4 regions of the Metabacillus sp. RB-C-LZQ-3-1 genome follow, and region 1 is predicted to be linked to each of the others. Evidence: riboswitches for the same ligand, from Rfam matches in the RefSeq annotation. Region 1 holds a riboswitch; each other region holds the start of a gene.

Region 1 (8,207 bases):
ACATGGGAAGAAAAGCTGGCTTGGACCTGGAGCAATTTCAAGTAATTTATCAAATAAGGAAGTACGAGAAAGAGTCATAAAAGCTATAGAAGATGTTCCTTACGCTGTAGGTATGAATAATCATATGGGGTCTAAAATCACCTCAGATCCGCGGATTATGAGAATTATTTTGGAGGTATGTCAGGAGAAAGGATTATATTATTTAGATAGTAAAACAACCGGAAAAAGTGTTGTGGAAAAATTGGCTAATGAATTAGGTGTACCATACCTAGAAAACGAATTATTTATTGATGAACAATATACAACAAGTCATATTGTAAAACAGGCCAATTTATTATTAAGCCGTATCGAAAATGATACGGATATTATTGCGATCGGTCATGTTGGCATTGCAGGAGAAAAAACAGCTTCTGTTTTAAAACAATATGTACCAAAGGTAAAAGAAAAGGCACAGCCTGTTACATTATCTGAATTATTTATTCATCCAGAAGATGTGACAAATTTTCAATAATAGTACATCATAGGGACTGTTCTAATTTTCCCCATAACTAGACAGTCCCCTATCCGCATTAATTTGTTTTTTCGATACGATCGATAGCTGTAATTCGAAAATCCTTATCTTCTAATTTCTTCACAATTTTTTGAAGCTTTTGATCTGATAAATTATCAGAAAGATTGATGATAATTCTTCTTATGTATTTGTCACCATTATCTAAGGTTAACAAACCTTCAATATTGATATCCTTTACTGCTGTTACTAAATCCTTTATTGCACCTTTATGCTCCTTTGTTCCAACCGTTAAAAGCACTCCCCCTGTTTTCATACCGAAGGAATCTTCCAATACATCCATAATGTTTGAATGTGTAATAATACCGGAAAATTCATTTTGTTCATTAATAACGGCTAAAAAAGGTAAACGACGGATAGTTAAAAATGTTTTAAAAAAGAGTCCTCTTCAAATATATAGGCATCCCGATTTTGAATAAAAGGTTCAATAGGATCTGTTTCCTTTCCACTATTTTCTACGAAATGCTCTAATAAGTGAACTTTATAGATAAAACCAACAAATGTTTTCCCCTCATCCTTTAAAACAGGTATTGATCTATATCCTGTTTCTTTTAAATAATCGTATGCCTCTTTAACTGTCCACTGACTATCACAATATTTAACCTCTGCTTTTTTTACGTAATGATAGCGAACTTTCATTAAACTACCTCCTTGTAGTTTTCTTGATAAAAATTTATTCTAGCCCTATTTTATAGCAAAGAACATATAATAATAACAGTTTTGAGCCTTTACATAAAAAAAACTTGAAAGCTGTTGCAATTTCCCCTTTGGTAACATATAATTTATTGTAACAAAATGGAAAGGGTGAATGTTGATACAATGAAGTTCTAATCTTTTTTTCAGGCTATTATTATTCATTTATATTTTGAATCTTAATATTACCTAGAGAAATTGGATTAGTCTGCATTCTTCAACATTATACATCCTTATAATGAAATAAATGTGATCTGTTTTTGCAGATACATTGTTTTATCATGATTATGTATATTTTTTTAGAATGATCTCTCTAGGTTAGGGAGGTTTTTTTATGCTTACTGTACGAAATATTCATAAACATTATGGAGATCGACAGATTTTAAACGATGTTTCATTTGAGATAAAAAAACAAGATCGAATCGGTCTTGTAGGAATTAATGGTGCAGGGAAGTCAACTCTTGCTAACTTGATTTACGGTAAGCTGGAGCCTGATGCTGGATCGATTGTAAAAAATCCTGCACTTAGAATCGGTTATCTACAACAGTCCGTTGATTATCAAATATCCAATAACTCAAATTTATCAGGTGAATTTCTTGAGAAGACAAGTGAATTAGGACTTTCAAAATATCAATCCTGGGACAATGATCGCTTCTCACATTTAAGCGGTGGTGAAAAACTTAAAATTGCATTAGCTGAGGTTTGGTCAAATCATCCGCATATTCTTCTTCTTGATGAACCAACGAATCATCTTGATTATCAAGGGATCCATTGGTTGATAGAGCAGCTTGATTCCTTCAAAGGTGCTGTAATCGTTATATCTCATGACCGTTACTTTTTAGATCAAACTGTTCAGCAAATATTTGACCTGGAAAACGGGAAGCTCACAGCCTATGAAGGAAATTATTCTGCCTTTTATGAGAAAAAGAAAAAAAATCGGGAAGTTCAATTACACCATTATCAAAATCAACAAAAAGATATTGCAAAAGTTGAAGGGCAAATGGAGCAATTACAACAGTGGGCAGGAAAAGCCCATCGAACAATGCGGGATCAAGAAGGAATGAAAGAATTCCATGGTGTTAAAGCAAAAAAAATCGACCGAGCAATAAAATCAAAAATGAAAAGATTAAATAACGAATTAGAAAAAAACAAGGTTGAAAAACCTACTGAGGATAAAAACATCGCCTTTCAATTTAAAGGAAACGAAAAAAGAGGCAAGCGAATCATCGAGGCAAAAGACCTTACTAAGAGATTTCCGAATAGAATGCTGTTTCATCAAAGTCATTTCTTTATAAAACATGGAGAAAAAATTGGAATCTATGGACCAAATGGTTCTGGGAAAACAACATTATTAAACATGTTTAGAGGTGAAGAATCGAGAACAGCTGGTAATCTAACTATTAGCCCCTCACTTAAAATCGCAAGCTTAAGCCAAGATGTTGCTGATATGGATATCTCACAGACCGGTTTAGAAGCGTTACAACTTTCAGATCGAGATCAGATATTGAAGGCAAGGACTATCCTCGCAAATATGGGTATGAACGCAAAAACGCTAAGTCAGTGTGTTGGAACTTTAAGTCTAGGAGAACGGACGAGAATTAAATTAACAAACATGCTTTTAAATGAATACGATATGCTGATTCTTGATGAACCGACGAATCATTTAGATTTAGCAAGCCGACATCAATTGGAAAAAACTTTGAAGGATTATTCTGGTACAATCCTCGTTGTTTCCCATGATGTCTATTTCCTCCAGCATGTTTGTGATAAGCTTCTTGTATTCGAAGATCAAAAAATTAAGCGGGTAGAAATGTCTATTGAAGAGTATGAAGAAAAACGTAGAACAGCTCAAGAATCCACCTCTTCAACTACACAAGAAATGGAAGAGGAATTATTACGTGTGAACACAGAAATATCTGCCATATTGGGTGAAATTAGTTTATTAACTCCTAATTCTGAGAAATATCATGTACTTGATCAAGCTTTCAAAAGCTTAACAAAGAAAAAACGAGAATTATTAAATAAAGCGGAGATCTAATTTCTCCGCTTTTTTATCCCACTCTTTGCGGCAGTAAAATCCCATTTCAAGCTTCTGAGTTGATAAGAAGGTAGGTGGGGGATAACTGCCCGTTATAAAAGTCCGATTGGTTCAACTAACTGTCAGTGGGGATGAAGAACCCCCACTGATGGAAGTTTCCCTTTATTATTATTTCGTTAATTCTTGTTCCTCTTGATATGGATGAGCCACCCATCCTTCTGTTTCAATAAACAAGCGTACAGCCACAACTTGGCGGTCTTCCATTAATGTAAAGAAATGTGGATTGCCTTCTGGTACAGAAATAACATCGCCAGCTTCTAATTCTACATCAAAGTATCCAGTTTGATCATCACCTTTAATAATGAAAATCCCATGTCCTGCTGTAATCGCACGAACTTCATCTTCAGTATGTGTATGAACATTTTCAAACTTCTTTAAAAGCTCTTCAAGATTAGGAGTTGCATCAGATAAAGCAACGATATCCCATGTTTTATAGCCTCTTCTTTCTGCTAAATCTTCAATTTCAGCTTTGTAGGTTGTTAGAATTTCAGATTTTTCCTCATCACTAAGAACAAACTTTTCAACTAAATGTGATGGGAGCTTGCTCATATCCCAGTGTTCATAAAGTACACCTTGTTTCTCTAAGAATGATGAAACCTGCTCTTGACCTTCAATTACTTCATTTGTGTTTCTAACTTTAATGACTGCCATTATTTTCTCCTCCAATTTATATTTGATTTTTGAATTTCTATCTAGCGATATGCCTTCAATGTCATTAGTTTCAAATGATAAGAAAATAAGAATTCGCTAGCCTCTAAATATTTCTTTGCCTCCAAAGCATCTCTTCCCCATACAGTAATTCCGTGATTACGAATGAGGACTGCTCCTGCATCCGCTTTAACAAATTCACTAAAATCACTTGCTAGTGTAGGGATATGGGCATGATTGTAAATAATCGGAATTGTAAACTCAGCATCTTCATCCCACAATCCGTAGGCTTTAATAATTTCTTGACCTTTAAATGTTATCTTTCCTTGATCTCCATAAAGTTCTGAAATCACATTGTTATCAACGGTATGAACATGAAGACTGCACCCGGCATTGGTTTTATTAAAGATTTCAACATGTAAAAGAGTTTCTGCTGATGGCTTTAAATGTGTGTTATTAACAGGCAGTCCCTTTCCATTGACTAGTAAAAAGTCTTCATTTGTCTCTTTTGTTTTATCCTTTCCACTTGCCGTTACAAGAAATGAAATAGGATCATCCTCCACTTTGATCGCCAAGTTACCACTTGTCCCTGGGAACCACTCTCTCTTTGCCAGCACTCTCTTAATGTCTGCTAATTCTCCCCATCGTTGCTCTAGTAAACTCACACACTTACCTCCTCTAGATGATCAAGAATGTCCATTACATCAAAAAATGTTGTAAACGACTGATGTGGCAACTGTAACTCTTTGCATTTTTCTAATAACAGATCTCTAGCAATCACAAAATCAGCTAATTTGGCGGCCTGTAAATCTGTAATTGAATCTCCAATAACAATTTTCTTTTGATTCGTATTTGTAAGCTGTCGAATGAGTGACGGCTTACAGCATCCACATTCATTCGTGCATTGTTCGTCACAACTGTTTGGCCATTCAATCTTGATTTGCTCATTTGAGAAATTAGCCACATTACAGTAAATCTGGTCTTCATTAACCAGACCTTGAAGTAGAGGATATACAAAAAAGTCAATTCCCCCACTAACAATATAAAGCGGGATATTGTTTTCCTTTGCGTATCGCACAAAATCTTGAAAACCTGGACGAATCTCAGCATGCTGAAGGATAAACTCCACAATTTGTGTTTTTGATGAAGAGGGAAGTAATTGAAACATCTTCCCAACTCCTTCTTTAATGGAGATCTCCTGTGAGAGAACTCCATTTTTAAGAGCATCCCATTCTGGTGGTGCAAACTCTTTCATGATCGCAATAATATTATCTGTCTCGGTAATTGTTCCGTCGAAGTCACAAATAATTACTTTGTCACTCATTTGCTCACCTCTTTGGCACCCCATAAATCAATGGCAAGCTTAAGATCTTCACTCTTTTCAGCTGCTTCTTTTAGTGTGATACCGGAAAGAGTGGCATCAATAGCAGCACGGAATGCTTGTCCTCCCCCAATTGCTCCATTTGGATGACCATGAACTCCGCCACCAGCATTAATGACTGAATTCACCCCAAAATCATTTACTAATATTGGAACTAATCCTGGATGAATACCAGCAGATGGAACCGGGAATGCTTGCTTAAATCCATCTTCATTTAAGCAGTTTTCGGCAATCCCAAGTGCTACATTTCGATCTAATGCAACACTTCCATATGGTGATGGGAATAAAGAGAAATCAGCACCAGACATACGAACTAGCTTCCCTAATAACAATGAGTTTGAGAATCCGTATAAGCTTGATGCTGTTGATGCACCACTAACTGCTGGATGCGCCATTATTGGGACAGCTATCTCTGGATCTTCCACTAAGCTTTGCATCACGTCTAAACCATATGCAAATACATTAAATAGCAATACACTGGCTCCGAGCTCAGTTGCTCTTTTCGCTTTTTCTTTTAAGTCAAAGGTTTTCCCTGTTAAGTTAACCGCATATAACGCTTTATGACCTGTTTCTTCAAATACTTGCCTCAATACTTCTTTACCAACTAAAATGCGGTTTTCAAAAGGTGTTAAAGGATTATCAAAAAGAATCTCATCGTCTTTTACTAAATCTACTCCACCTAAAATCTGCTGCTTTAATTGGTCCTTTAAATACGAAATATCTCTCCCGATGACACCCTTAAAAATACTCATTAAGAGTGGTCGATCGTTGACTCCAACTAATTCACGGATACCTGCTACACCGAATTTGGGTCCCGGAAAAGTTTTTTTCATCTCATCCGAAAACTCTAAATCAAGCAGCTTTACCTCACCATCAAGAGATAATTTACCGAAAACAGTCGTTAAGATTGCTGGCAGATCGTGGCTATAATTTAAGCTTGGATAAGCAATCTTGATTTCCCCTCTTGTAACAGGCTTTCCAAGATATCGGTTTGTTTTCTCACAGCTTTCTAGTTGACTGACTTCTAATACACGACCTTTATGTGCTTTTAATTGCTCTTGTTCAAGTAAAGGGAGTTCTGTCCAAGAGCCAACTGTTAGACCTAATGCAATACCCTCAGCTTTTTTGTGTAAATCACCTTTTGCATCGTGTACAAGATATGTAGCAATAACTTCACTCACTAAATAACCCTACTTTCTCAATACATATGACATTTTCTGAATCTTTCTATTTATCATACTAATTTTAACATCATTTATTTGCTAATGCATTTGATTCCTTTAGTCAATCTTGAACATTTCGTTTCAACATCGAGCCTTCTCTCTTAATTTAAGATCATGTTTAACTAAAGCGAAAAAAAAGCCCCTTTGAATAGATCAAAGGGGCTTTTTTACGCACATAAGTAATAAGCAATCTCCCTTATCTATCAGCATATGCTGCAAGAATTAGCACCGTGCTTAACAGGATGTCAAGTCGGTTGCCGGGCTTCATAGGGCTAGTCCCTCCACCTGCTCTTGATAAGAACGAAACGTTCATTTTTTGAAATTAATAAGAATTATGACAGATCACATATAGCATGTCAAGGCTAAAAGAATAAAGTAAGATACATGGTAAATTAGAAAATGTTTAATCGTTTTATTCTTTCAACTGCTTCTTTAAGTCTTACTTCTGTTGTTAATAATCCAACCCTAACATACCCTTCACCAAATTCTCCAAACCCAACACCAGGAGCTACGACAACATGAGCATTCTCAAGCAAATAATCTGAAAAAGCCTGTGAAGATTCAAATTGACTTGGGACTGGGAGCCATGCGAAAAATGATCCGGCTGGTGCAGTTACTTTCCACCCAATTTCATGACAAGCAGATATAAGTGCATTTCGTCTAGACTCGTACATAGCATTTAGTTCCTTAACGCATGTTTGCGGGCTTAAAAGTGCATGTGCAGCTGCTTCTTGGATTGCGCTAAATACACTCACATACATATGATCCTGTAACAAATTAAGTGCCTCTATTACAGACGGATTACCGACAGCAAACCCAATTCTCCAACCTGCCATATTATAGGTTTTTGAAAATGTGTAAATTTCAATTCCGACATCTTTTGCTCCATTCGTCTCCAAGAAGCTCACCGGCCTTTTTCCGTCAAATCCAATCGCGCCATACGCGAAATCATGAACAACACAAATATCGTGTTTTTCTGCAAACTGAACAGTCTCTTCAAAAAACTCTTCGGTTGCCGTTGCCCCAGTAGGATTATTCGGATAATTAATAAACATCAATTTCGCTTTATCGATCACTTCTTTTTGCAGGCTTCCGTAATCTGGTAAAAATTGATTTTCCTCTAATAATGGCATGAGTTCCATTTTTGCACGAGCTAATTCCACTCCAGACCAATAATCAGGATAACCAGGATCTGGTACAAGCACAACATCTCCTGGATTCAACAAACATTGCGGAACTTCTACTAGACCTGCTTTTCCTCCAAAGAGAATGGCTACTTCTGACTGTGGGTCAATATTAACTCCATATTCTCTTTTATAAAATGTAGCGACCGCTTCCTTCAAAAATGATTGGCCACGAAACGGTGAATATTTATGATAGTTTGGATTTTTTACTGCTTTTTCCATTGCTTCAACAATATGTCCCGGTGTTGGCTGATCGGGATTCCCTTGACCTAAATTAATGACATCGTGACCTTGCTCAATTATGTTATTCACTTTTGCAACAAGGCTCGCAAAAAACTGCTTCGGTAATGTATTTAATAATTCCGATTGTTCAAATATTTTCATTTTCGACACCTTCTCAAAAAATTCTTGA
Region 2 (8,207 bases), on a different contig from region 1:
CAATCTAAAGTGATTATCGGACATGGTCGAGAATTTTCAAATATCTTTACAGAAGCAGCAAAAAAGCATCCGGATATTCATTTCATAACCCTGCATGGTACATCAAAGTATCCGAATCAATCAGTTTATACGTTTGACCAAGGAGAGATTGAGTACTTTGCTGCACTTGCTGCATCGAAGGTGACCAAAACGAATAAAGTTGGGTTAATTGATTCTTTTGACTCTAGAGAAAGAAATCCGGAGTTTGAATCTGGATTAGCATATTATAACCCAGAAATTGAATTTTATTATCGATATGTTAATAGTAGAGACGATGGTGACAAAGCTTCAAAAATACTTCAAGAGTTGATAGATGAGGGAGTTGATGTTGTCTATAGTAAGGGAAACTCTTACAATAGAGATATCATAGACTTGGCTAAAAAGTCCGGAATATATGTTATTGGCTACCTTGATGATCAATCGTATATGGGGAAAAATCATGTCATTACTAGCGTGAAAAACGATGTATCACAAGCATATATTGTGATGATGGAAGATTACTTTAGTAAGGATGGAATCCCTCATGGACAAGTTATGCTTAGTGCTGAGCATGGTGTGTATAGTTTAGCTCCATTTGGTCCAATGTTAACAAATAAAGATAAACAGTTTATCGAAAATGAAATAGAAAAATTTAAAAAAGGAGAGATTAGCTTTCCTTCCATTAAGTAAGGAGGATTACTGTGAGAAAACTACTGAAAGATATGTCATTTCGTACAAAAATTCTCTCAATCCTTCTTATCTTAACCTTTCTATTAAGTGGTTTTTCATATATTCTGGTACAATCTATTGAAGCTGTTACAGATGTGAGTAATAAAATAGAGCAGAAGAACATCCCTGAGATCTATTGGCTTACACAATGGGATAAAGAGCTGGCTATTAAAGAGCATCTTGTAAAAGAGTACATGGAGAAAGACTTATGCTGTGATTTCGTTGAAGCCTATCAATCTTATAACCTGGAAGAACAAAACGAAACTGCTGAAGGTCCTATAGCAGTACCTTCCTCGCTGGTTAGTCTAAAAAAAAGAATAGAATTGCTTGATTTTATGGTCTTGAACAATATTCAAGGATTATTAACATTTGAGGAATATGATGATGCACGTACGTATGTAAAGTCAGTGTACCTGCCTAAACTTGAAGATTTAAGGGAAGGTATACAGGAAGAAAAGGATCAAGCGTTTACGAATATTAATACTCATTCAAACGAGTTTTCTAGTATTATTACTAATTCACTTTGGTTATTAATTTTTATCACAATAGGGGCAATTTGTTTATCTATCTTGGCGGCGTATCGAATTAGTGCGAATTTGACGAAGCCTATAGAAACAATAGTTGATAAAGTTGACCGAATTGCGAATGGCCAGTACGGGCTAACGCTAGGATCTGTAAAACAAGTTGAATTTGAAGAATTGGCTAACTCCATTAATCAAATGTCCAAAAGCTTGAAGGAGTCTTTTACAACAATATTAAATGATAAAATGTATCGTGAACAAATTGTAAATTCATTACCTATTGGCATTATTATAATGAATGATGATTTGTCTGATCTTAAAATTAACCGGGTGGCTAAAGACATTTTGCAATATAATGAGGACCAAATAAACAAGCTTGTCACTGAACAGAGTGATGCTGATAATGAACATTTCTGGAGTATCCTTACCGTTCATTCAAACTTTAAACATAGGAAAATAACGTATAAAACAAGTAAAGGAAACAAGGTGCTATTAGTTTCACAAACTGAAATGCACAATCATCAGTGTCAGGTTATTGGGAGAATCCTTAATTTTATTGATATTACAGAGACAGAAGAGTTAGAGAAAAGAATACATCAATCTGAGAAGTTAGCCATTGTTGGTGAAATGGCTGCGGGTGCTGCACATGAAATTCGTAATCCTTTAGCTGTTGTTCAAGGCTTCTTATCATTGATGAATCAATCATTAGATGATAACGAGAAAAGCCAATATCATTTGCCGCTGCTGTTGAAAGAACTTGAACGAATCAACAGTATTATTGAAGAAATGTTGCTTTTATCAAAACCTGGGACACCTATAAAAAAAGATACATGTCTCCAAGACGTTTTAGAAGAGATTTTACCATTAATTAGTGACTCTTCTGATCATGTTAACATCAACATTAATATGGATCGTACGCCGATTTCAATTGACCAAAAACAAATCAAGCAAGTATTTCACAATCTTATTCGTAACAGTATTGAAGCAGTGGGTTGTAAGGGTGAAATACATATTTACTCACAAATAAAGAATGGATATTTTCAGATTTATATAAATGACAATGGTCCTGGGATTCCAGTAAATATACGGGAAAAGATCTTTGAGCCATTCACGAGTTCAAAGGAAGATGGAACAGGATTAGGATTAATGATTGTAAAAAGAATTGTTGAGAACCATAATGGGAGTATTAGGATCCATGAGACGTCTGGAGAAGGGACAACCTTTGTCATAGAGCTGCCATTATCATAAAAAAGATGACCTTGTGGTCATCTTTTTTTATACGTTAAGAAAATATAACGTTTCACAGAGTGTTGGTGTCTAGCTCCGAAGCACATGACGTGCAAGTGCAGTCATGGAGATTGACGACGTGTATTTTTGCTGCCAGCGCCCAGCAACTAGTGAACTTCACACTCCTCCTTACGATAAGTCAACATCGACGCTTGTGCTTACTGCTTAGGAGTTTATAAAAATCTTGTACTATGGATAAGTGCTCGGCATCCAGCTCCAACGCCTAGCCCCGAAGCACAAGGACGTGCGAGTGCAGTTGTTGCGGCAGGACGTCGCGATTCTAAACTGCCTCGAGGTCATAAGCCAATTTGAATTGAAGGCAAAGAACGCCTTCTATTCTAAATCGTCTTATGCTTGTCGGGTCTGATCAAGGCGCTTCCGCTTTTGTACTTTATTTTAACTTAAATGAACTTTTGAGCGATACAATTCGATTAAAAACGGCTTTTTCCTCTGTTGTATGCTTTGGATCAACATTAAAGTAACCGTGGCGGAAAAATTGGAATTTATCCTGTGGTTTAATATCTTTCATGTTCGGCTCTATAAACCCTTGTAAAATTTCAAGTGAGTTTTCGTTTACATAATCTAGGAATGTTTTTTCTTCAGAAGATTCTTCTTCATCCCCAGCTTCTTCATGCTCTTGTTTATCAAGAATGAGTGGCTCGTATAAGCGAAATTCTGCTGGAAGTGCATGTTTTGCATCAACCCAGTGGATGGTCCCTTTTACTTTACGGCCTGTAAAGCCTGTTCCACTTTTTGTTTCAGGGTCGTAGGTACAATGAATCTCAATGATATTGCCATTTTCATCTTTAATCACGTCTTCACATTTAATGAAATAAGCATGCTTTAAACGCACTTCATTTCCAGGGAACAGACGGAAGTATTTCTTAGGTGGATTTTCCATGAAGTCCTCTTGTTCAATATAAATTTCACGTGAGAATGGAATTTGACGTGTCCCCATTTCAGGAACTTCAGGGTTAATCTCTGCATCAAGCATTTCAACTTGATCTTCCGGATAGTTGGTAATGACCACTTTTAAAGGCTTCAAGATTCCCATTGTTCGAGGAGCTTGAAGTTTTAAATCTTCACGTACAAAATGTTCAAGCATCGCTTCATCAACAGTAGCAAAGCCTTTTGAAACACCTGTCTCCTTTACAAACTCACGAATCGCTTTTGGAGTATATCCTTTTCGACGTAGCCCGGAAATCGTAGGCATACGAGGGTCATCCCAGCCATCGACATAGTTTTCTTCAACCAGCTGTTTTAATTTACGCTTACTCATCACCGTGTTTGTGATACCTAAGCGCCCAAATTCAATTTGTTGTGGTTTATGTTCCATTTCACATTCTTCAATGACCCAGTTGTATAATGGACGTTGGTCTTCGAACTCTGTTGTACATAAAGAATGTGTAATTCCTTCGATGGCATCCTCTAATGGATGAGCAAAAGCATACATTGGGTAGATACACCATTTATCTCCGGTATTATGATGAGATGTATGTGAAACTCGGTAGATGACAGGGTCACGTAAATTAATGTTTGGTGATGACATATCAATTTTTGCACGAAGAACTTTTTCACCATTACCGAATTCACCATTGCGCATGCGCTCAAATAGGTCCAGGTTTTCCTCGATAGATCGATTACGGTATGGACTTTCCTTACCAGGCTCAGTCAAGGTACCGCGATATTCTCTCATTTCGTCTGCTGTTAAATCATCCACATAAGCCTTTCCCTTTTTAATAAGGAGAACAGCACGATTGTACATTTCTTCAAAATAATCGGAAGCAAAGAATAATCCGTCCCATTCGTAGCCAAGCCAAGCTACATCTTCTTTAATGGATTCAACGAACTCTGTATCTTCTTTTAATGGATTTGTATCATCAAATCGTAAATTTGTTTTTCCATTAAATTCATCTGCTAGACCAAAGTTAATCACAATGGATTTTGCATGACCAATATGGAGGTACCCATTTGGTTCCGGCGGGAATCGAGTGTACACGTAGTCTCGTTTTCCTGTCTCAAGATCCTCTTTAATAATGCTTTTAATAAAGTTTGAGGAATTGTGTTCCAAATCAGATCAAACCTTTCTTTTGTATGTAAGAATTAACTCTATCTTTCATTATACCAATAGATGATAAAAAGGTTAATTTACTTGGGCTATTTATTTGTAATAGTATATATATTTGCATCATGAAGCAATCTGTATACAAGAATTCTTAATAATTGGCTAGTTGTCACAGACTTTGTTGTTATGTAATAAGTATAGAGGTGGTTGATTCGCGCTACAGGATGCTCGCTTTCCGCGGGGCTGGTGGTGATTCTCCTCGACGCTTAGCGCCTGTGGGGTCTCACCTGTCCCTACTCCCTTGTCTTGCTCCGAAGCACAGGATCTTGCCAGCGCCTAACCCTCTAGTGTCTAGCCAATTTAGAATTGAAGGCAAAGAACGCCTTCTATTCTAAATCATCTTATGCTTGTCGGGGCTGATCAAGGCGCTTCCGCATTTCTAACAGAAGTCTCGCACCTTCCGCTCAAATCAACAAGTAGTTTTTTGTTTTTGAAATAGCTCCTAAACAACAGTATTTAGGAAAGGGGCCAATTAAAATGTAAAAGTTAGTGTATATCACTTTTAGTATAGTACAAAATAACACAGTCTGGCGGGAGGTGAGAGTATGCCAAATAGAAACGATAATAAATTCAGAAAAATTGAATCTGAAAGTCAGAAACAAGGTAAATCTCAAGAAGAATATGCAGCTGAGTTAGAGAACAACAAAATGAAAGCACAAAAGAGAAAATAATGATTAATAGGCAGGCATAGCTGCTTGCCTACATAAGCTTTAAGTGATTTTTTCTAAATATACAATCAATTAAGATAGTATAAATATTCAAAAAATAGTTGACATTCATTCTATACCAGATTAAAGTATATGTATTGTTATTTTACTTAATCGCATAAAACATCTCTTATCAAGAGTGGCAGAGGGACTGGCCCGATGATGCCCGGCAACCGTTCTATTTTCTAATAGAATTGGTGCTAATTCCTGCAAAGCTGTATGGCTTTGAAAGATAAGAGAGGAGACTCCTATTATTGTGGTGAAACCTCTCTGTCTTAAGAGAGGTTTTTTTGTTGTCCAGGCCCCAAAAAACAGAGAAATAGGGTGCTGGCATAAGTAAATCGCATTAAAAAAAGAGGGGAGCAATGAAACGATGAAAAAGAAACTTTTTAACACATTCTTTATTTTGACATTGATATTAACGGTGTTTATCTCAGGATGTTCGTCAAATAATAGTGGAACGAATGAATCTACGAAAGCAAAAGGAAATCCTGAAGTATCACTAGATAATGTACCAGAAAGATTTAAAGATGGTGAAGGTGCAAAAATTAAAGTGATCCGCAAAATTGGTGGAGATGATCATACAGCTCAATTTTTAGCAGGAGCGAAGGAAGAAGGGGAAGCTTTAGGTTTCCAAGTTGATGTGTTCACTGCTAATGGTGACACAGCGAAATTCCATGATGCTATCGCACAAGGACTTGAAGAGGATTATGATGGATTTATTATTTCTCATGGAGATGACGAAGCAACAATTAATGCGGTTCAAAAATTAGTTGATGCAGGGAAAAGTGTTGTAACGTTTGATTCAATTGATGGGTTATCACAAATCAATGGTGTAACACTAACATCTCAAGATGATGAAGCACTTGCAACATTAGCATTAGATCAATTAGTAAAGGATACAAATGGTGAAGCGAATATCGTATACCTTTGGGTTGACGGATTCCCGCCAATGGTAAGAAGAAATGCTGTTTATCAAGATGTTCTAGCAAAAAATCCGAAAATTAAAGAGGTAGAGCGCTTTGGAATTGCATCTGCAGATACATCTGTTCAAACTCAAAACGCTGTCGCTTCTATGCTTAACAAGCATCCAAAAGGTGAGATAGATGCTATTTTTGCAACATGGGATGCCTTTGCAATTGGTGCTGCACGTGCGATCAAAGAAGCTGGAAGAGATGAAATTAAAATTTACGGTATCGATGTTTCAAATGCAGATCTTCAAGAAATGCAAAATGAAGCGAGCTCATGGAAATACACAGCTGCTGTTGATCCGAAGCTGATCGGGGCAGTTGATTTGAGAATTCTAGCGAAAAAGCTTGCAGGTGAAAAAACACCTGATAGTTATAATCTTAAAGCTTCACTTATTTCACAAGACGCCTTACTTCAATCAAATGAGCCAATTAATATGGTGAATTTAGCTGAAACTGTGGAAGGTTGGGGTCAGTCAGATGCATTTGAAGAAGAATGGATGAAAACATTAAAAGAATATTATAAGAAGTAATATCCTTAGGTGGAGAGAATGGATGATGTAAGGGTTAAACCTTTAAAGTCCACCTCTCTCCTTTTTCCTCTATTAAACCTCCAATTTTATAATCCCAATAAAACGAAATATACGATCTATAGGAAGGAGGCATAACAATGAGCAAGTCAGTACTAAAAATGACAGACATTTCAATTGAATTTCCTGGTGTCAAAGCACTGGATTCTGTTAACTTTACGATGAAAAGCGGAACAACTCATGCACTAATCGGAGCAAATGGTGCGGGGAAATCAACCCTAATGAAGGTTTTATCAGGCGCTTACGATCATTACACAGGACAAATCTCGATAGATGAGAAAGAACTGTCTATCAAAAACCCTAAGGATGCACAAGCATATGGTATCCAAATTGTTCATCAGGAAGTGGATACAGCTCTTATCCCTTATCTAACAGTAGGGGAAAATATTATGCTTACCAAAACTGTAAGTGAAATGGGCAAGAGGCAATTGATTCGCTGGAAGCAAATACACCAACAAGCAACTGAGATTTTAACTAGCTTGAATATAAAGGTTTCATCTAAAAAACTAGTAAGTGAACTAACACTTGCCGAAAAGCAAATGGTGTTGATTGCTAGGACTGTTTCATCTAAATGTAAATTCCTTATCTTGGATGAACCAACAGCACCACTAAGTCATACTGAAACAAATGAGTTATTTAGAATTGTTCGGGAACTGAAGGAGAAAAATGTAGGGATTATCTTTATTTCTCACCGCCTTCCAGAAATTTTTGAGATTTGTGATGAGATTACGATTATGAGAAACGGACAAATTATTACACATGAGCTTATTCGTGAAACAACTCCTAATAAGGTAATAGAATCCATGCTTGGCAGAGAGTTAGAGGAGCAGTTTCCTGAAAAAGCATTTCATATTGGCGAATCGATTCTAGAGGTCAACAATCTTTGTGATGATGGAAAGCTAAAAGATGTTTCCTTACAAGTACAAACAGGTGAGATCATCGGAATCGCAGGTTTAGTAGGTGCAGGTAAAACAGAATTATGTAAAACCCTGTTTGGTGAAAAGAAGCTAAAATCAGGTGAAATAAAGCTGCATGGCAAACAATTAAAAATAACAAGTCCCTATCAAGCAGTTAAGCACGGGATTGCCTTAGTTCCTGAGGAAAGACGAAAAGAAGGAATCCTTGTAGAGGAGTCTGTTGTAACGAATTTAACGGCTGCAAATTTAGGAGCTTTCACAAGTCCGCTTAGCTTTGTTAAACGAAAGGCAGAAAAGAAACAAGCGGTTGAACTGATTAAAAGTCTAGGAATAAAAACACCATCT
Region 3 (8,207 bases), on a different contig from region 1:
AATTAGGGAAAGGGCATGTGATTGCTTTTAACATTTTAAACATTGGTCGTTACAAACTTGCAGTTGGAACAATTGGCGGTTCAAAAAGAATGATCGATGTTGCTGTTCAATACGCAAATCAACGTCAACAATTCAAAACGCCGATCTCAAGCTTCTCCCTTATTCAAGAGAAACTTGCCAACATGGCTGTAAAAACATATGCAATGGAAAGCTCAGTATATCGCACAGTTGGTCTATTTGAAGATCGGATGAGCCGCCTGACAGATGAAGAGATTAATGATGGGAAGGAGGTAGCCAAATCCATTGCTGAATATGCAATCGAGTGCTCATTGAATAAAGTATTTGGTTCAGAAACACTTGATTATGTTGTCGATGAAGCTGTGCAGATCCATGGCGGGTACGGTTTTATGGCGGAATATGAAGTAGAACGTGTTTACCGCGACTCACGTATAAATCGTATTTTTGAAGGAACAAATGAAATTAATCGCCTTTTAGTACCAGGAACATATTTGAGAAAGGCATTAAAAGGGGTGTTGCCTTTATTCCAAAAGGCGCAAAGCCTGCAAGAAGAGTTAATGATGCTTATGCCTGAGGATGTTGGAGATGGAACGCTTGAGCAAGAGAAATACCTGTTAAAAAATGCAAAGAAAATAGGTATTCTTATTGCAGGTCTGGCTGCCCAAAAGTACGGAAAAGAACTCCAGAAGCAACAGGAAGTATTAGTAAATATTGCAGATATTGTGAGCAATATATATGCAATGGAATCAGCCATTCTTCGAACAGAAAAGGCAATCGCCAAAACAGGCGAGGAAAAGAATAAGCAAAAGCTTCTTTACACACAAGTCTATTGTCAGGAAGCCTTCAATGAAATTGAGGCACATGCAAAAGAATCGTTAATTGCAGTGGAATCAGGTGATTCCCTGCGAATGATGTTATCGGCATTACGAAAATTCACAAGGCATACACCAATTAACGTGATCGGGAAGAAAAGAGAGATCGCAGCAGCTATTATTGATAAAAATGCATATTTAGCATAAGAAAAAGGAGACAATCAAACATTGATTGTCTCCTTGTCGCGATATTAGCAATATTTTATCAAAATGAGGATATCCCTCATTATGCCTTCATGATGATTTATGATAAGATAAAGAAAAAATATTCCTTCTATAAATGGAATAAGAGTTTATCTAGATGGTACATGGAGGTGATACGAATGGCGTTAGATTTTTATTGGTATCCTAAATGCGGTACTTGTCGAAAAGCGAAAAAATGGTTAGAAGAACATAACATTGAATTTAATGAAATACATATTGTGGAAAACCCGCCAACCAAAGAGGGGTTAGCAAGTATTTATAAAAAAAGTCAGTTAGAATTAAAAAAATTCTTTAATACAAGTGGGCAAAAATACAGAGAGCTTGGTCTTAAAGATAAATTAGCGACAATGTCAGAAGATGAAATGCTTGAGCTATTATCATCTAATGGGATGTTAATAAAACGACCTCTAACTGTTGGAGATCAAAAAGTAACAGTAGGTTTTAAGGAAGAGCAATTTGGTGAAACTTGGGGAAAATAACAGATATCTCTTGCAACAGTGACAAAAAACTGCTAAAACAGTAATAATTCATCACGTTAGAAAATAAAGGGAATTTAACCTATTCTAAGACATGAAAAAATGTTAAGAAACCTGGAGGTATGAGAACATGAACACACCTAAAGAACTTCGTTATTCGGAAGAACACGAGTGGGTAAAAATTGAAGGGGATAAGGTTCGAATTGGAATTACTGATTTTGCCCAATCAGAACTAGGTGATATCGTTTTCGTCGAGCTGCCACAAGTTGGAGACGAAATCCAAGCGGACGAGCCTTTCGGAAGTGTTGAGTCAGTTAAAACTGTTTCAGAGCTTTATGCACCAGTAAGCGGAAGGATTGTTGAAATCAATGAGGACCTTGATGATAGCCCGGAATTTGTTAATGAATCTCCATATGAAAAAGCGTGGATGATTGTCATCGAGCCTTCAAACCTTGAAGACGTTGAAAAGTTAATGACCGCTGAGCAATATGAAGAAATGACGAATCAAGACTAATAAGCATGATGTGATAAAATATGGACACCCTATTAGTAAGATAAAGGAGGGTGTCCATATGACTTTTCAAAAACAACGATTAGATATAACTGATCGAGTTGTCGGCAAATTTGGAGATGGGCAATTAAATCTTTATCTGGAAAAAGAAAATATTGGCCAAATGGTCTCAGAGAATAATTATAACCTAAAAGCGGGTTATGAATTTAATGATAGCCGCTTTTATCAAATAGCAGATGTTCTATCTGAACCAGATCAAAAATATGTCGACTGTGACGATGAAAATGGCTGGTGTTAATGTGGAAGCAGTGGCGTACACCACTGCTTTTTTCGCACTTATAACCTAATGGCTTTCCTAAATGGTGGTTTTCTTTGAATGTTTTTTCTAAATGATAAGAAAAAACATGAAATTAAAGGGAAACAACCTCGACAAATCGAATACGTTATAGAAAAGACTTTTTACTTTAAAAATAGGTGATGGTTATGTCGTTAGTTGAGGTTGAAAAAGTAATAATTGTTGAAGGAAAATCAGATAAAAAGAAAGTATTAAATGTAATATGTGAACCAATTGAAATCATCTGTACAAATGGTACCATTAGCTTGACGAAAATGGATGAATTAATTGATGAGCTATTTCTAAAAGATGTGTATATTTTAGTTGATTCTGATGATGCTGGTGACCGGTTACGCAAACAATTCAAACGAGAATTTCCAGAGGCATCCCACCTCTATATTGACCGGGCTTACCGTGAGGTTGCAACAGCACCTGATCATCATGTTGCATCAGTTTTACTTAGTGCTAATATAGATGTAAATGCTAAATTTCTTTAGAAGGGTGCAAAAAAATTAGAGTTATGATTGAGTGGAAAGAAAAAGAGCTAATGATACCGAATAAAGGTATTAAAGTAATATACTTATTTACCCCAATGTGCGGTACTTGTCAGGTAGCTAAAAAAATGCTGACTGTTGTAGATGAGTTACTGCCAAATCTGGATATTTTTTCCTTAAATTTGAATTATTATCCAGAAGATGCGAAAGAATTAGGAATAGAAAGTGTACCATGTTTGCTTATTTTTGAAGACGGGAAAATAAGGGAAAGGGTATATGCGTTTCAGTCGGTAGGACATCTTTACGACCTTTTAAAACAATATAATAGATAAACTGACATATTTCTTGGGAAATAGTGAAATTCTCTAAGCAAGGGCAGAAACTGTCGAGTTTTATTTAAAGGATTCTTCCGATAATCAATGAAGTTAGTAAGTAACTTATTGATAGCGGGAGGATTTTTTTATGTTAATTTCTGATTTTATCACTGGCATAAATAAAGCAGAATTTATAAAACCAATCTTAATAAATAGAGTTCTAGTAGTTGAAATTAGGGCTAAACATAAGTCAAGCTATTATCTTGAACTATCTTCAAATGGGTCAAGTTTGTTAGCTGTTCCTCCAACAAAGGTAGATTTTCTTATTGAGGGAGAAGAGCAGGATTTAGAGGATATGGTACAAAATAAAATTAGCTTAAAGCAATTAATTTCACTTGGAAGTATTTCAATAAAAGGGTCATATCGTGATTTTCTAAAGATTGAAGCACTCTTTAAATTAATTTAAAAAACTTATTGATAGAAGGCTTGTCGTAATAGAGTTTAACCGATTACAATGAAATTAGTCTAAAAAAAAGAATCCTTCATCATGTGTTTACACCTACTTGTAGACAATTCAGAGCTGTACTATAGGGGAGGAACAAAGATGAGTGACAAGCAATATCGGCAAGAAACATTAACAATTCACGGTGGACTTAAAAAAGATGAAATGACAGGTGCAAGGTCTGTACCAATTTATCAATCTAACGCTTATGTTTTTGATAATACTGAACATGCGGCTAACTTATTTGGATTGAAAGAGCCTGGTTATATTTACACAAGAATACATAATCCTACTGCAACTGTTTTTGAGGAAAGAATCGCCCAGCTTGAGGGAGGAGTTGGCAGTTTAGCCGTAGCAAGTGGAATGGCAGCGATTACATTGTCGGTGTTAAATCTCGCAGGTACCGGTGATGAAATTGTATCGGCCTCAACTTTATATGGTGGAACATATAATTTATTTGCTGCAACTTTACCTAAATATGGAATTAAAACAACTTTTGTAGATCCCAAAAACCCAGAAAATTTTCGAGCTGCCATTACTCCAAGAACGAAAGCAATTTTTGCTGAGACGATCGGAAATCCAAGCTTAGATGTACTTGATATCGAAGCTGTAGCAGAGATTGCTCATGAAGCAGGGATTCCGTTAATTGTTGATAACACGTTTGCCACACCTTACCTTTGTAAGCCAATTGAACACGGAGCTGATATTGTTGTCCATTCCGCCACAAAATGGTTGTTAGGTAATGGGACAACACTAGGTGGTGTAATAGTAGATGGAGGGAAGTTTGATTGGAATAACTCTAAGTTTCCTGGATTTATAACACCAGATCCAAGCTATCATGATATAGTATATGCTGAAGCATTAGGTGCCCAAGCGTTCATCGTTAAGGCGAGAGTTCAGTTGTTGAGAGATATGGGACCTGCTATTAGTCCATATAATGCATTTCAATTTACTCTAGGTCTAGAAACTCTCCATGTTCGAATGAAAGAGCATGTATCAAACGCAAGAAAAATGGTCGAATATCTAGATAATCACCCAGCTGTTGAATGGGTTTTATATCCTGAAAACCAGAACCATCCTGGAAGAGAGTTGGCTGCAAAATATCTTCCAAAAGGCGCAGGGTCTATCATCGTTTTTGGTATTAAAGGTGGCAGAAAAGCAGGGGCTTCATTAATAAATTCAGTAGAATTGTGGTCACATGTGGCAAATGTGGGGGATGCAAAAAGTTTAATTATTCATCCGGCAAGTACAACACATCAGCAGTTAAGTGATGAGGATTTGAAAAAATCAGGAGTTACAGAAGATCTGATTCGATTATCTGTTGGAATTGAACATATTGATGATCTAATTGAGGATCTTGAACAAGCAATTGATAAAACCACAGGCATAAGAAGCTTTGAACAAGTAAATATGTGAATTTAACTAATAGGATGATAAAATTTGTGTCATCCTATTTTTTTTGCTTAGAATTTGTTTGTTTTTATAAAAAACTTGTTATAAAGCTGAATTTTTCAAATTTTATAATAACTTATTTTTAATTGACACCAATTTTCAACACATGATACAATCACACTCGTATTTAAAATTCGACCTATACTGAATGACTTAATATAATAGATGAAACTCTTATCAAGAGAGGTGGAGGGAAGTGCCCGACGAAGCCCGGCAACCATCAACATTGTTGAAATGGTGCCAATTCACGCAAAGCAGATGCTTTGAGAGATGAGAGAAAGGATTCTTTCGCGCCTTTCTGCTCATTTGGTAGAAAGGTTTTTTAATACTATCAGAATTATGAAAATATATGAATGATAGTATAAGAAAAACGATGGGATTCGCCAAGAGGACTTGGTGATAAGCAAAGTTTTTCTCATAAGTTTTTCAAATACTTAACCTAAATTTTAAGTAATTAAGAAAGAAGGTGACAAGATGATAACATTATCAAATGTTAATAAAATATATGAAACAAAATCAGGCCAAGTTAAAGCAGTTAATAATGTGAATCTAAACATTGAGAAGGGTGAAATCTTCGGAATTATCGGATATAGCGGTGCGGGTAAAAGTTCATTAATACGTTTATTAAATGGGCTGGAGAAGCCGACGAGTGGTGAAGTAAAAGTAGCTGAAAGCAGAATCGATTCGATTTCAGGTGCCAATCTTCGAAAAGCACGTTTAGAAATTAGTATGATATTTCAGCATTTTAATTTATTATGGTCAAGAACTGTCCGAGAAAATATTGCATTTCCGCTAGAAATTGCTGGTGTGAAAAAAGCTGAACGATTGAAGCGTGTAGATGAGTTAATAAAGCTTGTTGGTTTAGAGGGACGTGAAAATGCTTATCCGTCACAATTAAGTGGAGGGCAGAAGCAACGTGTAGGAATTGCAAGAGCTTTAGCAAATAACCCAAAAGTTTTATTATGTGATGAAGCTACGTCTGCTTTGGATCCTCAAACGACGGATTCTATCTTAGACTTACTAGTTGATATTAATAAGCGTCTGGGCTTAACTATAGTTCTTATTACCCACGAAATGCATGTCATCCGTAAGATTTGTCATCGAGTTGCAGTTATGGAAAATGGCGAGGTTGTGGAACAAGGTAATGTTTTAGATGTTTTCAAAAACCCACAAAAACCAATTACAAGAACCTTTGTTAAACAGATATCAGAACCTGATGAGACGAAAGAAGCAGTCGAGCACTTATTAAAGTCATATGATTCAGGAAAAATACTGCAGCTCACTTTTGTTGGTGAGGGAGCAGAAAGACCGTTAATTACTAATATTATTAGAAACTTTGAAATCGAAGTAAATATTCTTCAAGGGAAAATTTCACAAACCCAAAATGGATCATATGGGTCATTATTTTTACATGTAGATGGAGACGAAGAAGAAATCAACCGTACTGTAGCATTTATTAAAGAGCAACAAGTTGAAGTGGAGGTGCTGGCAAATGCTTGAACAGTTTCTTCCAAACGTGAAGTGGGAAAAGGTATGGGAAGCAACATATGAAACAACTTATATGACAGGTATTTCTGTTATCGCGACCTTTTTCATCGGAATTATTCTAGGGCTTCTTTTATTTTTAACATCAAAGGGTAATATATGGGGTAACAGTGTTTTTAATACGATTCTATCTGGAATCGTTAATATTTTCCGTTCAATCCCATTTATTATTTTAGTTATTTTACTTTTACCTTTCACAAAAATTGTTGTTGGTTCAATCCTTGGTGCAAATGCCGCTCTTCCAGCATTAATCATTGGGGCAGCTCCTTTCTATGCGAGAATGGTAGAACTGGCTTTAAGGGAAGTGGATAAAGGAGTCATTGAAGCAGCCAAGTCTATGGGGGCAAAAACATCTACTATTATGTGGAAGGTCCTTTTACCAGAATCCCTTCCAGCGTTAGTATCTGGTATCACTGTTACGGCTATTGCGTTGGTAGGGTATACGGCAATGGCAGGAGTTGTTGGAGCCGGCGGATTAGGTGACCTCGCTTATCGTGAAGGATTCCAACGTAATAACTTTGAAGTTACGATTGTTGCGACAATCTTTATCTTAATTATTGTATTTATTATCCAATTTATTGGAGATATATTAGTCAAGGCTATAGATAAACGTTAGGAGGAAAACACAATGAAAAAATCCTTATTATCCATTGTATTTACGATTTTTGCTGTCCTATTAGTTGCTTGTGGTGGCGGTGAAGATAATGCAACTCAAGAAACAACCGAGGGTAACACTGAACAGGAAACCAAAGTTCTAAAAGTCGGGGCTACAACAGTTCCACATGCTGAAATCTTAGAAGAAGCAAAACCATTGTTAGAAGAAAAAGGTATTGAGTTAGAGATTGAAGAGTTCTCTGATTATCCATTAATTAATCCTGCACTTGCAGAGGGTGATCTTGATGCAAACTACTTCCAGCATGTACCTTATTTAGAAAATGCAATCAAGGAAAATGGCTTTGAATTAGAAAATGTTGGAGCAATCCATATTGAACCATTCGGTATTTACTCTAAAGAATATAAAGCTCTTGAGGATCTCCCTGAAGGTGCGAAAATTATCATGAGTAATAACGTTGCTGAAATGGGACGTGTATTAGCACTACTTGAAGAAAAAGGGCTAATTAAATTAAATCCTGATATCGAAAAAATCAATGCTACAAAAGATGATATTGTAGAAAACGAAAAAAATCTTGAAATTGATGATAGTGTTGCACCAGAAATGCTTGCAAGTGCTTTTGAAAACAATGAAGGTGATGCTGTTATTATCAACGGTAACTATGCATTAGCAGCGGGTTTAAATCCAGCTGAAGACGCAGTTGCTCTTGAAGCGGGCGAAAATAACCCTTATGCAAACATCATCGTTGTTCGTAGTGAAGACAAAGACAAAGAAGAAATTAAAACGCTTGTAGAAGTTTTAAAATCTGAAGAAATTAAAGAATTCATTAACACGAAATATCCTGGTTCTGTATTACCAGTAAATGATTAATA
Region 4 (8,207 bases), on a different contig from region 1:
GATAGGAATTAGCTAAGTCTTGTAGCTTTTTTGATGGAAAAAGGGCAATTCCGTATTTCATGTCATTCCCTCCAAACGAATCATTTTAATGTTAGTATAACAAATTTTTAAAAATAAACATATGTACGTAGCGTTCTTCCTGAAATTACTCAAATATGTGTTTGAAAATGGGCGTCAATGAAGGCTGCCAATACTTCCACGTATGATCGCCATCAAATTCTTCATATGTATAAGAGAATCCTTTCTTCTCTATTACCTTTGCAAGCTTGCGGTTAGGTGTGACAAAATCAACGATCTCTCCATCAGTCGTTTTTACGGCTGTTTCTTTTTTACCTATTTGATGATAGATAATAGGGCGTGTAGTTGAAGTGAAATTTTCTGCGATGTCAATTACGTCATCATTTACATACGGTGATTGCAAAACAAGCTTACCAAAGATATTTGGATATGTTAACCCTGTAAGCAACGATACTGTTGCTCCTAAAGAATCGCCGATAAGAGCACGGCCATAGCCGATTTGGTAGGTTGGAAATTCTTGATCCAGATATGGAACTAACTCATGGGCGAGAAACCGTATGTATTGTTTAACCTTTACACCATTTGGATGATATTTATCTCTTCGATCATCTACATTGTTGTATGGTATTCCAACAACAATAACATCCTCAATTTCTTCTTCTTTCATGAGTGCTTCAATTTGTCTGCCAACACGGCCCAACTTAAAATAATCTTGGCCGTCTTGTGCGATTAATAAACTATACTTGTACAAAGGAGAAAAGTTTTCAGGAAGATAAATAAGTAATGTCATTTCTTCCTCTAGCGAAGCTGAATAAAAGGAACGTTCCTTTATGATACCTGTTTGTTTACTCATAATTCTCCTCCTTGATGATACTCTTTAACATATTTGTTTGAAACCCCTTACTATTTTAACACGATGACAGGGATTCATCCTTAAAAATGCATGTAGAAGCAGGGGGAAAAAGGTTTAAAAAATTGGGACAAGGGAATGTATCTAGTAAACCTATTAAATAAAAAGTGGGAGGAGAATCACAAATGAACAAACAAACCTTTTTAAAAAGGAAAGTGGTTTTATCCGGTGTTGCACTATCAACAATAGGTGTTACTTCATATTTATTGAAGGATAAAAAGAGAAAAGAAAAGATGAACTATGGAATACAACGAATAAAAAATAAAGCGAAAATACTTTTGTCTAGAAAAAAAGCGGTCGTAGAAAAAGCTGGCCATCCAGATCCATATGATATAGAAGATAATACAATGGTTGCGGAAGGTTCTATGTATTCTGTGAATTATTTTGATGAGAAAACGAAGTAGAGAAAAAGCCGACAATATGTCGGTTTTTTTTCGTGTATCAATTAAAGTTATACTTATTTTACAATTAAAATTGATTAAACAAGTCAAACTATTACAATAATTATATTGCATTCTATACTTGAATCATGTAAAGTAGTAAAAAAAAGTAAACCTAAAAATTTCATATATTTCTTATCAAGAGAGGCAGAGGGACTGGCCCTATGAAGCCTCAGCAACCGGTTCAAAACGAATGAAGATCAGGTAATTGATATTTTCTTTCATAGAAGATACCTAAAGTTGGTTTTTAAAAGCACCGACAGATGATGGAAAATGAAGCGAACAAAGCGGTTTTGTTTGTTCGAAGCATTTTCCATCATCTGTCGCTGGCTTGCATCGCAAGCCGCAAGCACTTGAGTGCTTTTAAAAAGCCCATATACAATTTATGTAGCTTCTAGTGAATAAGTAAATATTAAGTTAACAAATTCCTATTTAAGATCTTCCACGAGTGCCAAGGTGCTAAATCCAGCAAGCCACACCAGCTTTATGCTTGAGAGATAAGAAGAAGCGAACTTTAAATAACAGCAAAGTCTTCTTCTTAACGAGGAAGACTTTTTATTTTGCCTCAGAACGCTTTCTCTCATGTCCATAATCAATAATTCAAACTTTAGGAGTGACACAAACATGAGCAAACGAATCGAAACGAAATTAGCGCAAATTGGAAATCGAAGTGAAAAAGTAACAGGTACTGTTAATCCACCAGTTTATTTTTCAACAGCTTATCGCCATGCTGGGATTGGAGAATCGACAGGGTTTGACTATATACGTACAGGAAATCCGACTCGATTACTTGTAGAGCAAGCGATTGCTGATTTAGAGCATGGAGATCGAGGATTTGCTTTTAGTTCAGGTATGGCAGCAATTCAAACGATCATGGCTTTATTCCAAAGTGGCGACGAATTAATCGTATCCTCTGATTTATATGGGGGAACATACCGTTTGTTTGAAAGAGAGTGGAGAAAGTACGGATTATCTTTCCAGTATGATGATTTCACAAATCCTGCAGAAACGGAAAAACGGATTAATGATAAGACAAAAGCTCTATTCATTGAAACACCAACAAATCCATTAATGCAGGAAGCAGATATTAAGGAATTAGTAGCTATTGCCAAAAAACATGAAATTTTAGTCATTGTTGATAATACATTCTACACTCCAGTGCTTCAAACACCTATTTTAGATGGAGCGGATATTGTCATTCATAGTGCAACAAAATATTTAGGCGGACATAACGACGTTCTTGCTGGCTTAGTTGTGACAAAAGGTCAAGAATTAAGTGAAGAGTTCTTCCAGCATCAAAATGCAATCGGAGCGGTTTTATCACCATTTGATTCATGGTTATTAATGAGAGGAATGAAAACATTATCCCTTCGTATGAGACAGCATCAACAAAATGCCGGGCAGGTTGCACAGTTTTTAGAGGAGCATCCAGATGTCCTAGATGTTTTGTATCCGGGAAAAGGCGGCATGCTTTCATTCCGTTTACAAGATGAAACATGGGTAAATCCTTTCCTGAAAAACTTGAAAACTATTACGTTTGCAGAAAGCTTAGGTGGTATTGAAAGCTTCATTACGTATCCAGCTACTCAAACTCACATGGATATCCCGGAGGACATTCGAATTGCAAATGGTGTCTGTAACAGATTGTTGCGTTTTTCAGTAGGTGTTGAGCATGCTGAGGATATTATTGAGGACTTAACACAAGCATTTAAGGCAATGAAGGGAGCGGTAACAGTTGAGCAATCATGATTGGTCATTTCAAACAAAATTACTTCATAATGAATCGAAAGTGGATCGCAGCACAGGATCGGTAAGTGTGCCCATCCACCATTCCTCAACCTTTCATCAATTTAATATTGATGAATTTGGAAAGTATGATTATGCACGGTCAGGAAACCCAACGCGGGAAGCATTAGAGCAAGCTATTGCAGAGCTTGAAGGCGGATCAAGAGGCTTAGCGTTTTCTTCAGGAATGGCTGCTATTTCTACCGCATTCTTATTATTATCACAAGGTGATCACGTATTGGTGACAGAGGATGTGTATGGGGGAACATTTCGTATTATTACAGATGTTTTAACTCGTTTTGGTATTGAGCATACGTTTGTAGATATGACAGATCTTCATCAGGTTGCATCTGAGATCAGACCAAACACGAAGGTCATCTATATGGAAACACCTTCAAATCCATTGCTAAAGGTAACAGATATTCAAGGCATCGTGAATTTAGCAAAAGCAAATGATTGCTTAACCTTTTTGGATAACACGTTTTTAACACCAGAGCTTCAAAGACCATTGGAGCTAGGTGTAGATGTTGTGCTTCACAGTGCAACGAAATTTCTGGCAGGTCATAGTGATGTCCTAGCAGGTCTTGCTGTAGTTAAGGACCCGGAATTGGGAGATCGTTTATATAAGTTGCAAAATGCATTTGGAGCAGTACTTGGCGTACAGGATGCGTGGTTAGTCCTTAGAGGCTTAAAAACACTACATGTTCGCCTGCAGCAATCACAAGCATCAGCGTTGAAGATCGCCGAGTTTTTATCAGAGCATCCAAAAGTAGAAGAGGTGTACTACCCTGGATTAAGCTTCCATCCAGGGCATGATACACAGCGATATCAAGCAGACGGGCCAGGAGCAGTGTTATCATTTAAATTAGCAGATGGGGATGCTGTAAGGACTTTAGTTGAGAATGTTCAGCTCCCAGTTTTTGCGGTAAGCTTAGGTGCGGTTGAATCGATCCTTTCGTATCCAGCGAAAATGTCACATGCAGCAATGCCGCCAGCAGAACGGGAAAAACGAGGTATTTCTGATGGGTTGCTGAGGTTAAGTGTAGGATTAGAAAAAGTTGAAGATTTGATTAAGGATTTCGATGCAGCTCTGGAGAAGGTTCCGGCTGTAAAGAAAAGTGAAAATGTGAATGTTTAAAGGATAGAGCTGACTCTTTTAGGGTCAGTTCTATTTTGTATTTATATAATTAAAGAGGGAGGAGGTTTACCAAATAATAAGCTTGATATTCGTTACAAACTATAGAGTTCTTGTATTAGGAATAAGATACTACATCGAAATATTAGAGAGCTAGCTTTCCTTCAAAGTGGGATAAATAGGAAAAAGGATTGAGATTCATATGCATGTACAGCATCATTCCATCATATATAAAAGAGAGCTTGCGCTTTAACTCAATTTTATAAAAGGGGGAACAGAGATGAAAAAAACGCGCCATAGCTTGTTGTTTATCTTCGTCCTTTCGTTCATGATGGTCCTTGCTGCTTGTAGCAGCGGAACTGATTCTGGGAATGCAAATGGGGAAGAAGGCACGACAGAAACCGAAAGCAATTCAGGTGAAAAGCAAGATTTAAGCCTACTAACAGGAGGTACAGGTGGAACGTACTATCCTCTCGGGGGCCAAATTGGGAAAATCATCACAGACAACACAAATGCCAACATTACACCACAAACATCAGGTGCATCAGCTGAGAACATGGAAACCTTAAGGGCGGGTGAAGCAGAAATCGCCTTTTCACAAACAGATATTGCGGCATACGCAATTGATGGACTAGAAATGTTTGAAGGAAACGCCATTGACAATATTCAGGCAATCGGATCTTTGTATCCGGAAACAGTTCAGCTTGTCACAACGAAAGATAGCGGCATTACATCAGTTGAAGACTTAAAGGGCAAAGCTGTTTCAGTAGGAGCACCTGGATCCGGAGCTTATATTAATGCGATGCAAGTATTAGAGGTTCACGGTTTAACAGATAAAGATATCAAACCGCAAAATCTATCATTTGATGAATCAACTGATGGTATTCAAGCAGGCACAATTGATGCAGCATTTATTACAGCTGGAACTCCAACAGGAGCAGTAGAAGCATTATCAGCTCAAAATGATATCGTAATTGTCCCGCTAGAGGATGACAAAATCCAAGCGTTAATTGATCAGTATCCATACTATGCGAAAGATACCGTTGCGGCAGGAACATATAATATTGAAGCAGATGTAAATACAGTAGCAGTAAAAGCGATGTTAGTAGTTACTGACGACTTAGATGAGGAACTAGTTTATGAGATGACAAAATCCTTATTCGAAAACACAGATAAAATCACACATGCTAAGGGCGAATTTATCACACCTGAAACAGCTCTTGAAGGACTAGGAAACCTGGAACTACATCCAGGTGCAGCTAAGTATTTTGAAGAAAAAGGCATTCAATAGAAGCAAAAAGGTTTAAATTTGAAAAGGAATGATGAGAATCGTGTCAAAATGGAAGAGGTTTGTCATATCGCCACTCCCATTTTGACATGATTCAAATATTTTCTGGGAAATAAGTCGAACAGTGATAGAGAAGAGGTATTGACTTAAAGTGATTAACTGAATATAATAGAATATGTAGCTTTAAGTGTTACATAAAATCAAATATTGATCCGATAGTTCAGTGGGAGAACACTACCTTGACAGGGTAGGGGTCGGGGGTTCGAATCCCTCTCGGATCATCGAATTGAAAAGCTCCAAACCCTTGCTAGATAAGGGTTTGGAGCTTATTTTATTTTACTAAAATGTCCGTTAACGGATATTTTCGGCTCGTAGCCATTAAGGTATTTATCAATCGTCCTCCGATCAACTCCCATGTCCGAGCCAATTTACTCTAATTAATTTTCATTTTCAAGCTCTCCATTAACATTTTTAATTTAGCATTAGTACAATTTGTAGTGTATCTAAAAAGTGAAAACTGCCTCTATTTGTCGGAGGAGCTGTTATGCGTTTTTTGTAAACATGTTAAATAGAATATTCTCGAATTTTTGGAGATTTTCACTTTTTGTGTAGAATATTAAAAATATTCAAAATTCTCATTGGAATATTTGGGAAATCATTATATAATTCTTGGTGTACTAGTATTTTAACTATACTAGTGTGGTTCAAGAGTGATTTTTTCACGAGTGTTTGTAAGCGTTATCAATCATTTAAGAGTAATAAAGGGCGCATTACTAGCTATCAGCTGGTGTGGTAGTATACATACGCGCAAGTTATATGAATAGGTGGTCTATTGGAGGTGAAGCATGAATTTATTATCGGAAACAAAAATAAATAATAAAGGGTCTATCAGGGATCATGTTTATACGGCAATAAAGACCCAAATCTTAAAATTAGAACTCGAGCCTGGAAGAAAGATTTCTGAAAAGGAAATAAGTGAAATATTACAAGTAAGCAGAACACCAGTTAGGGAAGCATTTCAAAAGCTAGCGCAAGAAGGGTTATTGGAAATCTATCCTCAAAGAGGAACGTTTGTATCAAGGATTAATCTAGAACAGGTGGAAGAAGCTAGGTTTATGAGGGAAAACATTGAAAGAGGAATTGCTCGACTTGCTTGTGAACATTTTCCTGAGGATTATTTTATCCAATTAGAAACCAATATTGCCATGCAGAAATTATTCGATGCTAAGAAAAATTTTACTAGACTTTATGAATTAGACGATCAATTTCATCAAATCCTTTTTGACGGCTGTAAGAAAAGCAAAACATGGGTAGTTTTGCAGCAGATGAACACCCACTTTAAAAGATTAAGAACTTTGCGTACATCCTCAGGGATGGAATGGGATTTTATTATTTATCAGCATGAACAGATTTTTAACCTTATTAAGAGTAGAGACGCAGATTCTGTAGAGAAGGTGATTACAGAGCATTTGCAGTTAGTGGGAATAGAAAAAAGAGTTTTAAAGGAAAAGTACCCTAATTATTTTGATTAAGTCTTAGGGTCTACGACCATTGGAAAATATCTTTAAGGAGGCAGAAAATTGATTAATGTAGCGATTATTGGGGCAGGAGCTATTTCGCCCGCACATATTAAGGGATATTTGGAATTTCCAGAGAAATGTAGAATTGTAGCCATATCAGATATTTATCAGGAAAAGGCAGCTGAACTTGTCAACGAATATAATCTCGAAGCTGTAACGGTTAAAGATTACAAGGAATTGCTGGATCGGAAGGATATTGATTTGGTTTCCGTTTGTACCCCCCCATACACACATGCTCAAATAGCCATTGATTTCTTAGATGCAGGTAAACATGTTTTGGTGGAGAAACCAATGGCTTCTTCATTGGAAGAATGTGATGCTATGAATGCAGCGGCTGACAGAAACGGCAAAATCTTATCGGTTGTGGCTCAGAACCGTTTCCTTAACCCAATGATGAAGTTAAAACACATACTGGAACAAGATTTGATTGGGCCAATTGTACACGTACAAGTGGATTCCTTTTGGTGGAGAGGTCACTGCTATTATGATTTATGGTGGCGAGGAACTTGGGAAAAAGAAGGCGGCGGTCCCACATTGAATCATGCTGTTCATCATATCGATATATTCCAATGGATGAATGGGATGCCATCTGAAATAACGGCTGTTATGAGTAATACCTCTCATGATAATGCGGAAGTAGAAGACATCTCGATTGCTATTGGACGATACAATAGCGGGTGTTTGGCACAGATTACAAGTTCTGTCGTCCATCATGGTGAGGAACAGCAATTAATTTTTCAAGGGAAAAATGCCCGAATTTCATCACCTTGGAAATTAAAAGCATCAAAATCCAAAGAAAATGGGTTTCCTGAGGAAGATACTCAATTAGAAGAAGAAATTCAACGTGCCTACGATGCACTTCCGGATATTCCATATGAAGGACATCCTGGACAGATTCACAATGTGTTAACAGCAATTGAAAATAATGAAGAAGTTATGATTGATGGATATCAAGGCAGAAAAACACTTGAATTAATTACAGCGATTTATGAATCGGCAAGCTTTGGAAAAACAGTGAAACTGCCATTAAAGGAGGATAGTCCTTTTTATA

Evidence for each region. A riboswitch is a leader RNA that binds a small molecule or an ion and turns the genes downstream of it on or off. The one in region 1 is predicted to bind S-adenosylmethionine.
Region 2: another riboswitch for S-adenosylmethionine. It lies ahead of AC4GZ8_RS16385 (sugar ABC transporter substrate-binding protein); the one in region 1 lies ahead of mtnW (2,3-diketo-5-methylthiopentyl-1-phosphate enolase).
Region 3: another riboswitch for S-adenosylmethionine. It lies ahead of AC4GZ8_RS24600 (methionine ABC transporter ATP-binding protein); the one in region 1 lies ahead of mtnW (2,3-diketo-5-methylthiopentyl-1-phosphate enolase).
Region 4: another riboswitch for S-adenosylmethionine. It lies ahead of AC4GZ8_RS24190 (methionine biosynthesis PLP-dependent protein); the one in region 1 lies ahead of mtnW (2,3-diketo-5-methylthiopentyl-1-phosphate enolase).

Annotation. Positions count from the first base shown of each region.
Region 1 is NZ_JBZFLI010000006.1:167,882-176,088, reverse strand. Features, by position in the region: gene AC4GZ8_RS11905 (divergent polysaccharide deacetylase family protein) at 1-511, shown strand, start outside; partial or broken gene cbpA (cyclic di-AMP binding protein CbpA) at 570-1,207, opposite strand; gene abc-f (ribosomal protection-like ABC-F family protein) at 1,596-3,299, shown strand; gene AC4GZ8_RS11890 (1,2-dihydroxy-3-keto-5-methylthiopentene dioxygenase) at 3,468-4,010, opposite strand; gene AC4GZ8_RS11885 (methylthioribulose 1-phosphate dehydratase) at 4,052-4,672, opposite strand; gene AC4GZ8_RS11880 (2-hydroxy-3-keto-5-methylthiopentenyl-1-phosphate phosphatase) at 4,669-5,331, opposite strand; gene mtnW (2,3-diketo-5-methylthiopentyl-1-phosphate enolase) at 5,328-6,569, opposite strand; SAM riboswitch class I at 6,805-6,912, opposite strand; gene AC4GZ8_RS11870 (pyridoxal phosphate-dependent aminotransferase) at 7,004-8,179, opposite strand; gene AC4GZ8_RS11865 (carbon-nitrogen family hydrolase) at 8,143-8,207, shown strand, end outside.
Region 2 is NZ_JBZFLI010000010.1:95,517-103,723, forward strand. Features, by position in the region: gene AC4GZ8_RS16365 (BMP family ABC transporter substrate-binding protein) at 1-708, shown strand, start outside; gene AC4GZ8_RS16370 (sensor histidine kinase) at 720-2,516, shown strand; gene AC4GZ8_RS16375 (glutamine--tRNA ligase/YqeY domain fusion protein) at 2,947-4,626, opposite strand; gene AC4GZ8_RS16380 (hypothetical protein) at 5,226-5,351, shown strand; SAM riboswitch class I at 5,515-5,626, shown strand; gene AC4GZ8_RS16385 (sugar ABC transporter substrate-binding protein) at 5,761-6,888, shown strand; gene AC4GZ8_RS16390 (sugar ABC transporter ATP-binding protein) at 7,026-8,207, shown strand, end outside.
Region 3 is NZ_JBZFLI010000029.1:39-8,245, reverse strand. Features, by position in the region: gene AC4GZ8_RS24640 (acyl-CoA dehydrogenase FadE) at 1-1,037, shown strand, start outside; gene AC4GZ8_RS24635 (arsenate reductase family protein) at 1,214-1,573, shown strand; gene gcvH (glycine cleavage system protein GcvH) at 1,701-2,084, shown strand; gene AC4GZ8_RS24625 (YusG family protein) at 2,143-2,379, shown strand; gene AC4GZ8_RS24620 (toprim domain-containing protein) at 2,565-2,912, shown strand; gene AC4GZ8_RS24615 (thioredoxin family protein) at 2,936-3,241, shown strand; gene AC4GZ8_RS24610 (SCP2 sterol-binding domain-containing protein) at 3,372-3,689, shown strand; gene AC4GZ8_RS24605 (O-acetylhomoserine aminocarboxypropyltransferase/cysteine synthase family protein) at 3,828-5,141, shown strand; SAM riboswitch class I at 5,349-5,454, shown strand; gene AC4GZ8_RS24600 (methionine ABC transporter ATP-binding protein) at 5,652-6,677, shown strand; gene AC4GZ8_RS24595 (methionine ABC transporter permease) at 6,670-7,338, shown strand; gene AC4GZ8_RS24590 (MetQ/NlpA family ABC transporter substrate-binding protein) at 7,351-8,205, shown strand.
Region 4 is NZ_JBZFLI010000027.1:13,007-21,213, reverse strand. Features, by position in the region: gene AC4GZ8_RS24205 (YjcG family protein) at 1-61, opposite strand, end outside; gene AC4GZ8_RS24200 (alpha/beta hydrolase) at 146-871, opposite strand; gene AC4GZ8_RS24195 (YbyB family protein) at 1,054-1,332, shown strand; SAM riboswitch class I at 1,501-1,638, shown strand; gene AC4GZ8_RS24190 (methionine biosynthesis PLP-dependent protein) at 1,993-3,117, shown strand; gene metC (cystathionine beta-lyase) at 3,104-4,291, shown strand; gene AC4GZ8_RS24180 (TAXI family TRAP transporter solute-binding subunit) at 4,569-5,579, shown strand; tRNA gene AC4GZ8_RS24175 (tRNA-Val) at 5,786-5,857, shown strand; gene AC4GZ8_RS24170 (GntR family transcriptional regulator) at 6,422-7,108, shown strand; gene AC4GZ8_RS24165 (Gfo/Idh/MocA family protein) at 7,157-8,207, shown strand, end outside.